Regions from separate parts of the Paenibacillus sp. IHB B 3084 genome, predicted to be linked through region 2. Evidence: a T-box and tRNA genes for the amino acid it is inferred to sense, from the RefSeq annotation. Region 2 holds a T-box; the other holds one or more tRNA genes.
What was found. The T-box of region 2 lies ahead of tyrS (tyrosine--tRNA ligase). A T-box ahead of a tRNA ligase gene usually reads a tRNA of that ligase, here a tRNA-Tyr.
Positions count from the first base shown of each region.

Region 1: it has a tRNA-Tyr gene. The T-box ahead of tyrS (tyrosine--tRNA ligase) is inferred to sense a tRNA for this amino acid. The anticodon was not compared.

Region 1 covers NZ_CP013203.1:3,720,527-3,726,464, reverse strand. The annotation lists gene ASL14_RS17440 (PspC domain-containing protein) at 1-16, opposite strand, end outside; gene ASL14_RS17435 (PspA/IM30 family protein) at 24-692, opposite strand; gene ASL14_RS17430 (LiaF transmembrane domain-containing protein) at 779-1,090, opposite strand; partial or broken gene ASL14_RS17425 (MFS transporter) at 1,221-1,970, opposite strand; partial or broken gene ASL14_RS17420 (TetR/AcrR family transcriptional regulator) at 1,993-2,181, opposite strand; tRNA gene ASL14_RS17415 (tRNA-Leu) at 2,335-2,413, opposite strand; tRNA gene ASL14_RS17410 (tRNA-Cys) at 2,425-2,498, opposite strand; tRNA gene ASL14_RS17405 (tRNA-Gly) at 2,511-2,582, opposite strand; tRNA gene ASL14_RS17400 (tRNA-Gln) at 2,590-2,664, opposite strand; tRNA gene ASL14_RS17395 (tRNA-His) at 2,677-2,749, opposite strand; tRNA gene ASL14_RS17390 (tRNA-Trp) at 2,768-2,841, opposite strand; tRNA gene ASL14_RS17385 (tRNA-Tyr) at 2,849-2,934, opposite strand; tRNA gene ASL14_RS17380 (tRNA-Thr) at 2,940-3,015, opposite strand; tRNA gene ASL14_RS17375 (tRNA-Phe) at 3,038-3,110, opposite strand; tRNA gene ASL14_RS17370 (tRNA-Asp) at 3,150-3,226, opposite strand; tRNA gene ASL14_RS17365 (tRNA-Met) at 3,252-3,325, opposite strand; tRNA gene ASL14_RS17360 (tRNA-Val) at 3,353-3,428, opposite strand; tRNA gene ASL14_RS17355 (tRNA-Glu) at 3,498-3,569, opposite strand; tRNA gene ASL14_RS17350 (tRNA-Ser) at 3,587-3,678, opposite strand; tRNA gene ASL14_RS17345 (tRNA-Asn) at 3,682-3,757, opposite strand; rRNA gene ASL14_RS17340 (23S ribosomal RNA) at 3,826-5,938, opposite strand, start outside.
Region 2 covers NZ_CP013203.1:4,879,605-4,885,542, forward strand. The annotation lists partial or broken gene ASL14_RS22830 (transglycosylase domain-containing protein) at 1-1,673, opposite strand, end outside; T-box leader at 1,809-2,077, shown strand; partial or broken gene tyrS (tyrosine--tRNA ligase) at 2,143-3,395, shown strand; gene ASL14_RS22840 (AraC family transcriptional regulator) at 3,708-4,574, shown strand; gene rpsD (30S ribosomal protein S4) at 4,656-5,255, opposite strand; gene ASL14_RS22850 (sensor domain-containing diguanylate cyclase) at 5,692-5,938, shown strand, end outside.

The DNA.
Region 1 (5,938 bases), 1.2 Mb from region 2:
GGTAAATTCGGGTCATAATCAACTTACTCCTTCCCGCTGTTGTTCAGCTTACTTTTCAGTCTCGCCCACTCTTGTTCGAGCAGCGATCCACCGCCTTGGGCATCCAGCTGACTGCCTTCTCCCCGCCGCAAATCACGTAGGCTCAGCGTTTCTGCTTCCATATCAGCTACCCGGTCTTCCAAGCGGTTGAACATTCGGGGAACATTTCGTCCACCGTATGTACCTGCCCGTTCGTTCATCTGCTGCTGGAGTCTCAACGTTTGTACACGTGCCGCATAATACTGACGCTTGCTGTTTACCGTTTGATATTCCGTTTTTAAGGTATCCAGCTGTTGCTCCAGCTCACACAACGATTCACGGCTCTGCTCCCACAGTTCTCTGTACTGTTCTTCTTTTTCCGCATACAACATTTTCTCCTGGAGGGCCAGCTTCGCAACATGCTCTTCATCAGCCTTTAAAGCCAGCAGCGCCTGTTCCTCCCGTTTAATCTGCATGGACACTGCGTGATCCAGCTGTTGCTTCATCTGTCTTGTGTGCACTGCGTATTGCTGATGAAGCTTTTCCGCTTCTGCAATATCCTTGCGGGTGTTATACAAGAACTGGTCAATCAGTTGTATCGGATCTTGACTTTGTTCCAAATGCTCATTAAAGGTCGCTACGGTAATATCACGCATTCTACGAAAAACACTCATTTGCTTCTGCTCCTTTCACATTTCGTATTTTCATATCTTCATACTTTCGTTTCTGTAATTCACATTCACCCGCAAGTCCATCAATCTTAATAACGTCTTCTGCGGTCACTCAGTAGTGAAACACCGAATATGATTAACCCGATTGCCAGCAGTGGCCCCAAAAGCCAGGACAGTTTGCCGAGTAAAACGAGTACGCCAATTACAAGTACGATCCATCCGAAGACCACATTTCCTCTTTTCACACCGTAGTAACCTAACATGATCATCGCTATCGGGATTAAGTAACCGATCAAGTGTCCTACAAAGTGACCGAAAAACGGAGTAAACTTACCGAGCAGCATAATCGAACCCAATACAATCAGTACAATAGCCAACCCATTCCCTTTGTTAACTCTCATCATCTCTCACCGCCTTTCACTGTGTCTTGCTTATGTCCTTATTGTACGCTGATCTGGAGTTCTCCAAAACGGACCCCAGACGGTTTTTGAACCTAGACCTAAGTCGGGGGTGCATACAGACCTGCGGCTATCACCCTCTATGTTGTTCTGCCGCACGGGCTGTTGGGTGTTGCTCACCCGCTTGCTTGGAGCGTAGTGAAAGGACGAGACAAGCCAGTAACACTATAGCTGCAACCATATAAGGCAAGTTAATATGAACATCAAACAGCAGTCCTGCAATCAGTGGTCCGATCACATTACCCAAACTTGTATGAGATGAATTCATTCCAGCCACAAACCCCTGCTCATCCCCGGCCTGCCGTGACAAGGATGTGCTTACAGCCGGACGAAGGATGTCCATGGCCAGGAAAATGATGAAGGTCGTCAACATAATCATGGCATAATGTTCGGCAAACAGTGTCAGAAAAATGAATAATCCCGCAACAGCCAGACAGATATGAATGATCTTTTTCTCGCCAAAACGATTAATAATCCAGCCAAATATAGTCGCTTGGACAACTGCCCTCAGAATGGAGCCTGTCGTTATAATGATGGCAATATCCATCGGTGTAAAACCATATTTATGGTCAACAAACAGTCCAAATACCGTTTCAAAGTTAGCTAAGCCAAAAGCAACGACAAATACAATGAGTAAACCCATGAAAAAAGGAGATTGATATGGCTTGACAAATTGCTGCAAAAGGTTTTCCTTCTGACGTGGAAGCTCTCTATTGTACTGTTTCTTTTCCTTGCTTACGGATTCAGGCAGCACTAACAGGGAGAAGATAGCAGCTATTCCCGCGGCTCCTGCGGCTGCAAAGAAGGGAATGCGTATTCCATAGATGATCGTTACTGATAATTCACTCGGTTTTTCTAATCATATCGTCGCTTGTACGTTCAATGAGCGTTTCTAAAATGAGTGTCTCGGACGAAAAATTTTCATATAAAGTACGCTTGCTGATAGCCAGCCTTTTCGCAAGATCATCCATTGTAAATTTCAGACCACTCTCACGCGCTTCCTCTAAAAAAGCTTCCAAGATTCTCTCCTGCATACTCATCCCCACTTCCTATGCACCTAATAAACTATATGGACAGTTTTTATATTCCAAGTATGTATTAAAAATTGCAGCCAGCATTATGATTAAAATCTAAAAAAAAAGAGTTATGAAATTACTGATATCAGCAATTTCATAACTCTTTTGGTATACCGGCGAGAGGACTCGAACCTCCACGGTTTCCCACTCGATTTTGAGTCGAGCGCGTCTGCCATTCCGCCACGCCGGCATATATAATTATGGAGGCGCCACCCAGACTCGAACTGGGGATAAAGCTTTTGCAGAGCTTTGCCTTACCACTTGGCTATGGCGCCAAAGTATAACGAAGCGGACGACGGGAATCGAACCCGCGACCCTCGCCTTGGCAAGGCGATGCTCTACCGCTGAGCCACGTCCGCATTAAGATGGCTGGGGATATAGGATTTGAACCTATGCATGACGGAGTCAAAGTCCGTTGCCTTACCGCTTGGCTAATCCCCATTAAAGGTAAAGGGCGACCGATGGGGCTTGAACCCACGAATGCCGGAGTCACAGTCCGGTGCGTTAACCACTTCGCCACGATCGCCGCAAAGACAAAAAAATTTGGCAGGGGCAGCAGGAATTGAACCCACACCAACGGTTTTGGAGACCGTTGTTCTACCTTTAAACTATGCCCCTATAAAACTGGTGGAGGATGATGGATTCGAACCACCGAACCCGTAAGGGAGCAGATTTACAGTCTGATGCGTTTGGCCACTTCGCTAATCCTCCAAAAATGGTGCCGGCGAGAGGACTTGAACCCCCAACCTACTGATTACAAGTCAGTTGCTCTACCAGTTGAGCTACACCGGCACATAAATTATTTAATTAAAAGTGGCTCGGGACGGAATCGAACCGCCGACACGAGGATTTTCAGTCCTCTGCTCTACCGACTGAGCTACCGAGCCCTATTCTAAGACTCTTCGACAAATATTATATTACTAAAATGGCGGAACTGACGGGATTCGAACCCGCGATCTCCTGCGTGACAGGCAGGCATGTTAGGCCTCTACACCACAGTTCCAAGGGTATTTCCTAAGGGAAATTAATTGCGGGGACAGGATTTGAACCTGTGACCTTCGGGTTATGAGCCCGACGAGCTACCGAACTGCTCCACCCCGCGACAATAATAAGTATTCAATTTTCCAAGTGGTGGAGGCTGAGGGGCTCGAACCCCCGACCCTCTGCTTGTAAGGCAGATGCTCTCCCAGCTGAGCTAAGCCTCCACAACGCAACACTTCACATATTATACCATTACAAGCTTTTTATTTCAAGCTCTTTTATAGAATAGTTAATGACCCGTAGGGGAATCGAACCCCTGTTACCTCCGTGAAAGGGAGGTGTCTTAACCGCTTGACCAACGGGCCACACAATAAATAATATCTGGCGGAGAGAGAGGGATTCGAACCCTCGAGACGCTTTTGGCGCCTACACGATTTCCAATCGTGCTCCTTCGGCCAACTCGGACACCTCTCCATATGGCTCCCCGAACAGGACTCGAACCTGTGACAACTCGATTAACAGTCGAGTGCTCTACCAACTGAGCTATCAGGGAATAACAAACATTTGTTTCAAGGTTACACCCTGAAAACTGGATCCGAAACTCCATTGCATTTTATTCTTTAGGATAAGCCCTCGACCGATTAGTATTGGTCAGCTCCATGCATTACTGCACTTCCACCCCCAACCTATCTACCTCGTCGTCTTCAAGGGGTCTTACTAATTGGGAAATCTCATCTTGAGGGGGGCTTCACGCTTAGATGCTTTCAGCGCTTATCCCTTCCGTACATAGCTACCCAGCGGTGCTCCTGGCGGAACAACTGGTACACCAGCGGTACGTCCATCCCGGTCCTCTCGTACTAAGGACAGCTCCTCTCAAATTTCCTACGCCCACGACAGATAGGGACCGAACTGTCTCACGACGTTCTGAACCCAGCTCGCGTACCGCTTTAATGGGCGAACAGCCCAACCCTTGGGACCTACTTCAGCCCCAGGATGCGATGAGCCGACATCGAGGTGCCAAACCTCCCCGTCGATGTGGACTCTTGGGGGAGATAAGCCTGTTATCCCCAGGGTAGCTTTTATCCGTTGAGCGATGGCCCTTCCATGCGGTACCACCGGATCACTAAGCCCGACTTTCGTCCCTGCTCGACTTGTAGGTCTCGCAGTCAAGCTCCCTTCTGCCTTTGCACTCTTCGAATGATTTCCAACCATTCTGAGGGAACCTTGGGCGCCTCCGTTACTCTTTAGGAGGCGACCGCCCCAGTCAAACTGCCCACCTGACACTGTCCTCGCACCGGATTACGGTACCAAGTTAGAACCTAGATACGATCAGGGTGGTATCCCAAGGATGCCTCCTCTCAAGCTGGCGCTCAAGTCTCTTAGGCTCCCACCTATCCTGTACAGATCGTACCCAAATTCAATATCAAGCTGCAGTAAAGCTCCATGGGGTCTTTCCGTCTTGTCGCGGGTAACCTGCATCTTCACAGGTATTAAAATTTCACCGGATCTCTCGTTGAGACAGCGCCCAAGTCGTTACGCCATTCGTGCGGGTCAGAATTTACCTGACAAGGAATTTCGCTACCTTAGGACCGTTATAGTTACGGCCGCCGTTTACTGGGGCTTCGGTTCATAGCTTCGCCCGAAGGACTTACCACTCCCCTTAACCTTCCAGCACCGGGCAGGCGTCAGCCCGTATACTTCGCCTTGCGGCTTCGCACAGACCTGTGTTTTTGCTAAACAGTCGCTTGGGCCTTTTCACTGCGGCCCCCTCGGCTATTCACCCTACCGAGGCACCCCTTCTCCCGAAGTTACGGGGTCATTTTGCCGAGTTCCTTAACGAGAGTTCTTCCGCGCGCCTTAGAATTCTCTTCTCGCCTACCTGTGTCGGTTTGCGGTACGGGCACCTTCTCCTGGCTAGAGGCTTTTCTTGGCAGTCTGAGATCATGACCTTCGCTACTGTAATTTTCGCTCCCCATCACAGCCCAGCCTTACGATGTGCGGATTTGCCTACACACCAGCCTCACTGCTTAGACGGACATCCATCAGTCCGCGTCACTACCCTACTGCGTCACCCCATCGCTCATAACGGATTACGGTGGTACAGGAATTTCGACCTGTTGTCCTTCGACTACGCCTATCGGCCTCGCCTTAGGTCCCGACTTACCCTGAGCGGACGAACCTTCCTCAGGAACCCTTAGGCTTTCGGCGGATCTGATTCTCACAGATCTTTTCGTTACTCATACCGGCATTCTCACTTGAATGCAGTCCAGCGCTCCTTACGGTACACCTTCAACCCGCATTCAACGCTCCCCTACCCCTGATACCTAAGTATCAAGCCATAGCTTCGGTGGCGTGTTTAGCCCCGTTACATTTTCGGCGCAGAGTCACTCGACCAGTGAGCTATTACGCACTCTTTCAATGGTGGCTGCTTCTAAGCCAACATCCTGGTTGTCTGTGCAACTCCACATCCTTTCCCACTTAACACACACTTGGGGACCTTAGCTGATGGTCTGGGCTGTTTCCCTTTCGACAATGGATCTTAGCACTCACTGTCTGACTCCCGGAACTAAGTCTATGGCATTCGGAGTTTGACTGAGCTTGGTAACCCTTGCGGGCCCCGCACCCAATCAGTGCTCTACCTCCACGACTCTCTTTTCCGAGGCTAGCCCTAAAGCTATTTCGGGGAGAACCAGCTATCTCCGGGTTCGATTGGAATTTCTCCGCTACCCCCACC
Region 2 (5,938 bases):
AATACACCGCCGTTTGGAATAGCACCATAAGCATTCGTCAGTTCCTCAACTGTGACCCCGTGGGCCAAGCCGCCGAGTACACCTGTCTGGGCATTGTTATCGCTTGGTTCCAAGGTGGTAATGCCTAGCTTCTTGGCAAAATCCCAAGCTTTGCTGATACCTACTTTTTCGTTAAACAACTTGAGTGCTATCGTATTTAGTGACTGATTCAGCGCATAACGGGCCGTAACCAGCCCCTGATAGCGGTTATTGGCGTTTTTCGGGATGTGATACCCATTGCTGCCATCCTTCAAAATAATAGGTGCATCATCCACGATGCTGCCAGGCTGCACGAGACCGCTGTCCAATGCAGGGAGATAAGCGGCAATCGGCTTCATAGCCGATCCCGGCTGGCGTACCATCTGGGTCGCATAATTCATCTGTTCCTTTTGGAAATCCCGGCCTTCCATCATACCGAGAATCGCGCCTGTTTTATGCTGGATAAGAATCGCGGCCGCTTGCTCGTCTCCCTTGGTTTTACTTGTGGAAGAGAAATTATTCTTGTTCTCTGCAATTTGGCGCATCGACTTGTAGATGCTTTTATCAATAGTGGTGTATACCATATAACCACCTGTTCGAAGCTGTTGTTCAGCTTCTTTGAGCAAGTCGTTATCATCCTTGGTTTTGGCATCTGCACTGGCATTGGCCGCTTGACCCGGATTTGTGACTGACATAAGTGCCTGTGCCGCTTGCCGTTCCGTTTCCATCATAAGATACGGATACGTGTTATAGGCTTTAACAGTGCGTGGAGCGAGCGACTTTTTGATATCAAAAGCCATCGCCTCATCATACTGTGCCTGATTGATTTTATTCTCCTCCAGCATTCGGCTGAGTACCAGGTGCTGGCGGTTGATCGCCCTTTTAAAGCCGGACTCGTTAAATTCACCCTTACCGTTGTAAGCGGAATAAGAGGAAGGAAGCTGTGGCAGACCTGCCAGATAGGCGGCTTGAGCCACATTCAGCTCATTCAGATCATTCTCGTTAAAAATACCTTTGGCCGCTGCTTTGATCCCAAAGACGTTATAACCGCTTGATCCGTTACCAAAAGGTACTTTATTGAGATAGGCCGTAATAATTTGCTGCTTGCTCAGGAAGCGCTCAAGGCGCAGAGAGAGCAAAATTTCCTTGACCTTGCGGTCATCCGTGCGATCCAGATTCAGAAAGACACGACGGGCAAGCTGCTGGGTCAGGGTGCTTCCTCCGGTTTGTACGGATTCATGCAGTGCTTTTTGTTTTATAGCCCGCAGCGTTCCCGACAGATCGACACCTTTATGCTCGTAAAAATGGTTATCTTCAATAGCAATGACTGCGTTAATGACGAGTTGCGGAATCTCCTTAAACGTGACAGGACGTCGATCTTCTTCTGTCCGGAGCTGTCCGATAGGGGAGCCATCATTGAAATAAGCGAAGCCTGTAATTGCATTTTTGTCTACTTCCTGTTCAATCATGGATCTGGAGCGTACAGGCTCGCTTTTCACAATAGAGGCTACATAGCCGGCTGCGGCTCCTCCTGCGAACAGCGCTCCCATAAAACAGATGATGACGACCCACTTTATGACACGGCCGAGCCTCCGCATGGTTGTCCGTAAGCGGGAAGGCTTTGGCTCTGACACATTGTTGTTTTCTTCAACCATTAAGTCTTCCTCCTTTATAACAGCCATTATTATAGCATAAAATTACAAAATGAACCCATATGCTAAAAAGCCTGTCTTTTGGTGTCGTTGACTCTATAAAAGTGGTGTGTTATAAATAGGTCAAAGTAAATATCGTGAAAAGCAGAGAAAGACTTCAGTAGAAGGTGGAATCACGTTGTGCAGAGAGCCGATGGGTGGTGCGAATCGGTAACGACCCTCCTTTGAATTACCGTCTGGAGCTGTCTGGATGAATGGTAGAGCTTTTGCAGATTTGCGAAGCTGACTATAGTAATCCAGTACCGGGTGTAGGCCCGTTATAGGAATGAAGTGAAAGAAACGCTTGCCTTTGGCATACGTTTCTTTAATTAGGGTGGTAACGCGAGCAGCTCCTTCTCGTCCCTTGGGATGAAAGGGGCTTTTTGGTTTGTTTAATATGTAATATTTTGGATGAAAACAGGAGGTATACAGGATGAAGTGGGAAGAGATGAAGCCTGAGCAGCAGGCAGAGGTAGAACGCCAATTAAATGTGATTCAACGTGGTGTGGCAGAAATTGTACCGGAGGATGAGCTGAAGCGTAAGCTTATTAAATCGGTCGTTAGCGGTGAGCCGCTTCAAATTAAATTAGGACTTGACCCATCGGCGCCGGATATTCACATCGGGCATACGGTCGTTATGCATAAGCTGCGCCAGTTTCAGGAGCTTGGTCATCAGGTACAACTTATCATCGGTGATTTTACGGGCAAGATTGGTGATCCGACAGGCAAATCGGAAACTCGTAAGCAACTGACTGAGGAAGATGTCCAGCGCAATGCCCAGACGTATAAGGAACAGATATTCAAAATTCTGGACCCCGAAAAAACAAAGGTATACTACAATTCCCATTGGTTGGCTCCCATGTCTTTTGCCGATGTGGTAACGCTGGCCGCTAAAGTAACTGTCGCACGTATGCTGGAACGGGATGACTTTACGAAAAGATACCAAAACGGCTTGCCGATCAGCATCCATGAATTTTTCTACCCGTTGATGCAAGGGATGGATTCCGTGGAACTCCGAAGCGACATCGAGCTGGGGGTACAGATCAAAAGTTCAATTTGCTGATGGGCAGAACTCTGCAAAAGGAATACGGAGTGGAGCCACAGGCCACCATTACGTTGCCACTGCTTGAAGGGCTGGATGGCGTGCAGAAGATGAGCAAAAGTCTGGGCAACTACATTGGTGTCGATGAGGAGCCGAACGAAATCTACGGAAAATCCATGTCGGTTCCTGATGAACTGATGCTTAAATATTTTGAGCTGGCAACAGATTTGAACAATGAGGAACTGGCTGAGCTGGCGGAAGGCATTAAGAACGGTTCAGTGCATCCGCGTGACGCCAAAATGAAGCTGGCTGGAACGTTGGTACGCATGTACCACGGTAAGGAAGCGGAGGAAACAGCGAAGCAGCATTTTGTGACCGTATTCCAGCAAAGAGCGCTGCCTGACGATATTGAAGAGTTCACTTTGACGGCCGATCATTTGGAAGATGGCGGCATCCGTGTCATCCAATTGCTGACTCATTTGGGCTTTGCGGCTTCTAATGGTGAAGCCAAACGCAGCATTCAGCAGGGCTCGGTCAAAATTAATGAAGAGAAATGGACCGATATAAACGAAGCATACACGCCGCAGGAAGGCGATATTGTGCAAATGGGTAAACGGAAGTTCGCCAAAATCAAGCTAGGCTGATAAAAATGTGAGATACATGGCGGGAGAGAGGTAGTCCTGCGTTCGATTTAGTCTACATCGCTGGATTTCTCTAAATTTAAATCAGGCCGCTTCGTTGTTGCCCGCCGTTAATCACCTTTATTTTAACAACGCAGAGACATGCATAGTGTCTCTGCGTTGTTTTTATTTCTACTGAAGTAAAAAGGCCGTGGTAAACTTAGCACAAATGATCAAACAAGTATGTGCAGGATTGTACATAATGGATTACGAAGTCTTGCTAAATTCGCTTGGTGGATGAATCGTCAAACTATAACAAGTAAGGGGAAGGATCGTATGGACTACTTTAAAAGAATACAGTGTGCGATTGAGTTTATTGAAATGAATCTTCGAGAAGAGTTGAAAATTACGGAAATTGCTTCGCAATCTTGCTTTTCATCCTTTCATTTTCAGAGGCTTTTTCAGGCGATTTCGGGTTTTACGGTTCAACAGTATATAAGGAAGAGAAGATTATCGGAGGCGGCTGTAGGGCTGAAACAGTCTAATCAAAAGGTATTAGATATTGCTCTTGAATACCAGTACAGTTCACAAGAAGCGTTTACACGTGCTTTTGAAAAAAGTTTTGGTGTCACCCCGGGGAAATACCGGAACAGTGATATAGATATTTCCCAGCAACACAAGATTAATTTTCTGGATTATCAAAAAAACACCAAAGGGGATTTGGATGTGAATAAGCCGGTAATGCTGCAATTCGATACGATTAAGGTCATAGGCCATGAGTACAAAACAAACCTGAATCATGAGCAGCATTATAATGAGATTCCAGGATTTTATGATCACTTTGGAACGAATGAGCATTTTATGCGTATTCCGAATAAAATTGCACCGGGGATGTCGTACGGTATTGCTTGCTCTTTTCAAGATAATGGTGAATTTTCATTTGTGATTGGCGAGGAAGTTGAGGGAGAAGCGGAAGATTTGGCAGAGGGATTTATCTATATGGAGATTCCTGCAGGAAAGTATGCCGAATTTAACGCTTCAGGTCCGAATGGCCAGGTTCAGGATGTACGAAACTATATCTACGGCACATGGCTTCCGAACTCTAATTTTGAGCGTAGGGAAGGACCTGATTTTGAAATTACCGACGTGATGAATTCTTCCTTTCCAGATTTGGATATTAAGATATATATACCGATTGAATAAAATGTTACAAGCTTCACGCAACAGTAACACGAAAAAAGCACCCGAACGAAGTTCGGGTGCTTTTCAGTGCTATCACAAGGATTAGCGGTTGTAGAATTCGACGATTTGTTTTTCGTCGATATCTTGGGACAATTCGCCACGCTCAGGCAAACGGATGTATTTGCCTTCCAGAGCTGCGTCATTGTACTCCAGGTAAGCTACCAAGTGGTTGCGGTTTTCCAAAGCTTCTTTGATGGAAGACAGGGAACGACTTCTTTCACGAAGACCGATCACGTCGCCCAGGCTTACTTGGTAAGAAGCGATGTCAACTTTTTTACCGTTCACAGTAACGTGACCGTGTGCTACCAATTGACGTGCGCCTGCACGGGAGTTAGCAAAGCCAAGACGGAACACGAGGTTGTCCAGGCGGCTTTCCAGCAAGAACATGAAGTTCTCACCAGCGATACCGTGCATGTGTTGAGCTTTGTTGAACAGAGTGCGGAATTGTTTTTCACCCAAGCCGTACATGTGACGCAGCTTTTGTTTTTCTTGAAGCTGCATACCGTAGTTGCTAATTTTTCTCCGTTGGTTTGCACCATGTTGTCCCGGAGGGAAAGGGCGTTTCAATTCTTTACCTGTGCCGCTCAGGGAAATCCCCAGACGACGGCTCAATTTAAATTTAGGACCAGTGTAACGTGCCATTATAGAGTTAACTCCTTCATAATTAAAATTTGAGTTGGGGCTCTCTTTGCGCTCCAATTTGTTCGGCGCTACCAATCAAGGTGATGCGCACTACTGACAGAAAAGTTCAGCCGCTGTCCTGTTAGCAACAAATAAGATGAGGGTGACACAAACTGTTACGCCCAAAATTTAAGATCCGCACAGTAGATAGTTCTGCCGTACAGTCTTTTTCATTAATATATACTATATGTAATAGTGGGTCAATGTCAAGAAGAGAAAAAGAATGAAAACGTCAAAATTTGTCGATAGGGCTTTAGAACTAAAAAAGTGGGACAAATTTCTGAAAAATGGATGCAAATTTCTGGAGTTAAGAGTAAAATAGATCATATTATAAGCTATAGTGGTGCGTAGCCGCTGTCTTGGTACAGCTAATTTTGCTGTAAAGGAGCGCCTTAATATGTCGGACTTTTCAACAACGGATCAGCAAACGCTTGACGGTAAAACAGCCCAGGCTAGCGGTGCTCCGCTGTTTGATGATAAAGAATATACGTCTTTTGCCTGGCTCCAAAACATGGATATGACACCATTTGATTTCCCCTATATTAATCAGCTTCTTGTCCAAGGATATCGGAACTGGTTGCAGCAGAGCAATGGTATATCGTGGGTTAATGAAGAACAATCCGCCGTTTTTAATTTTACAGGTG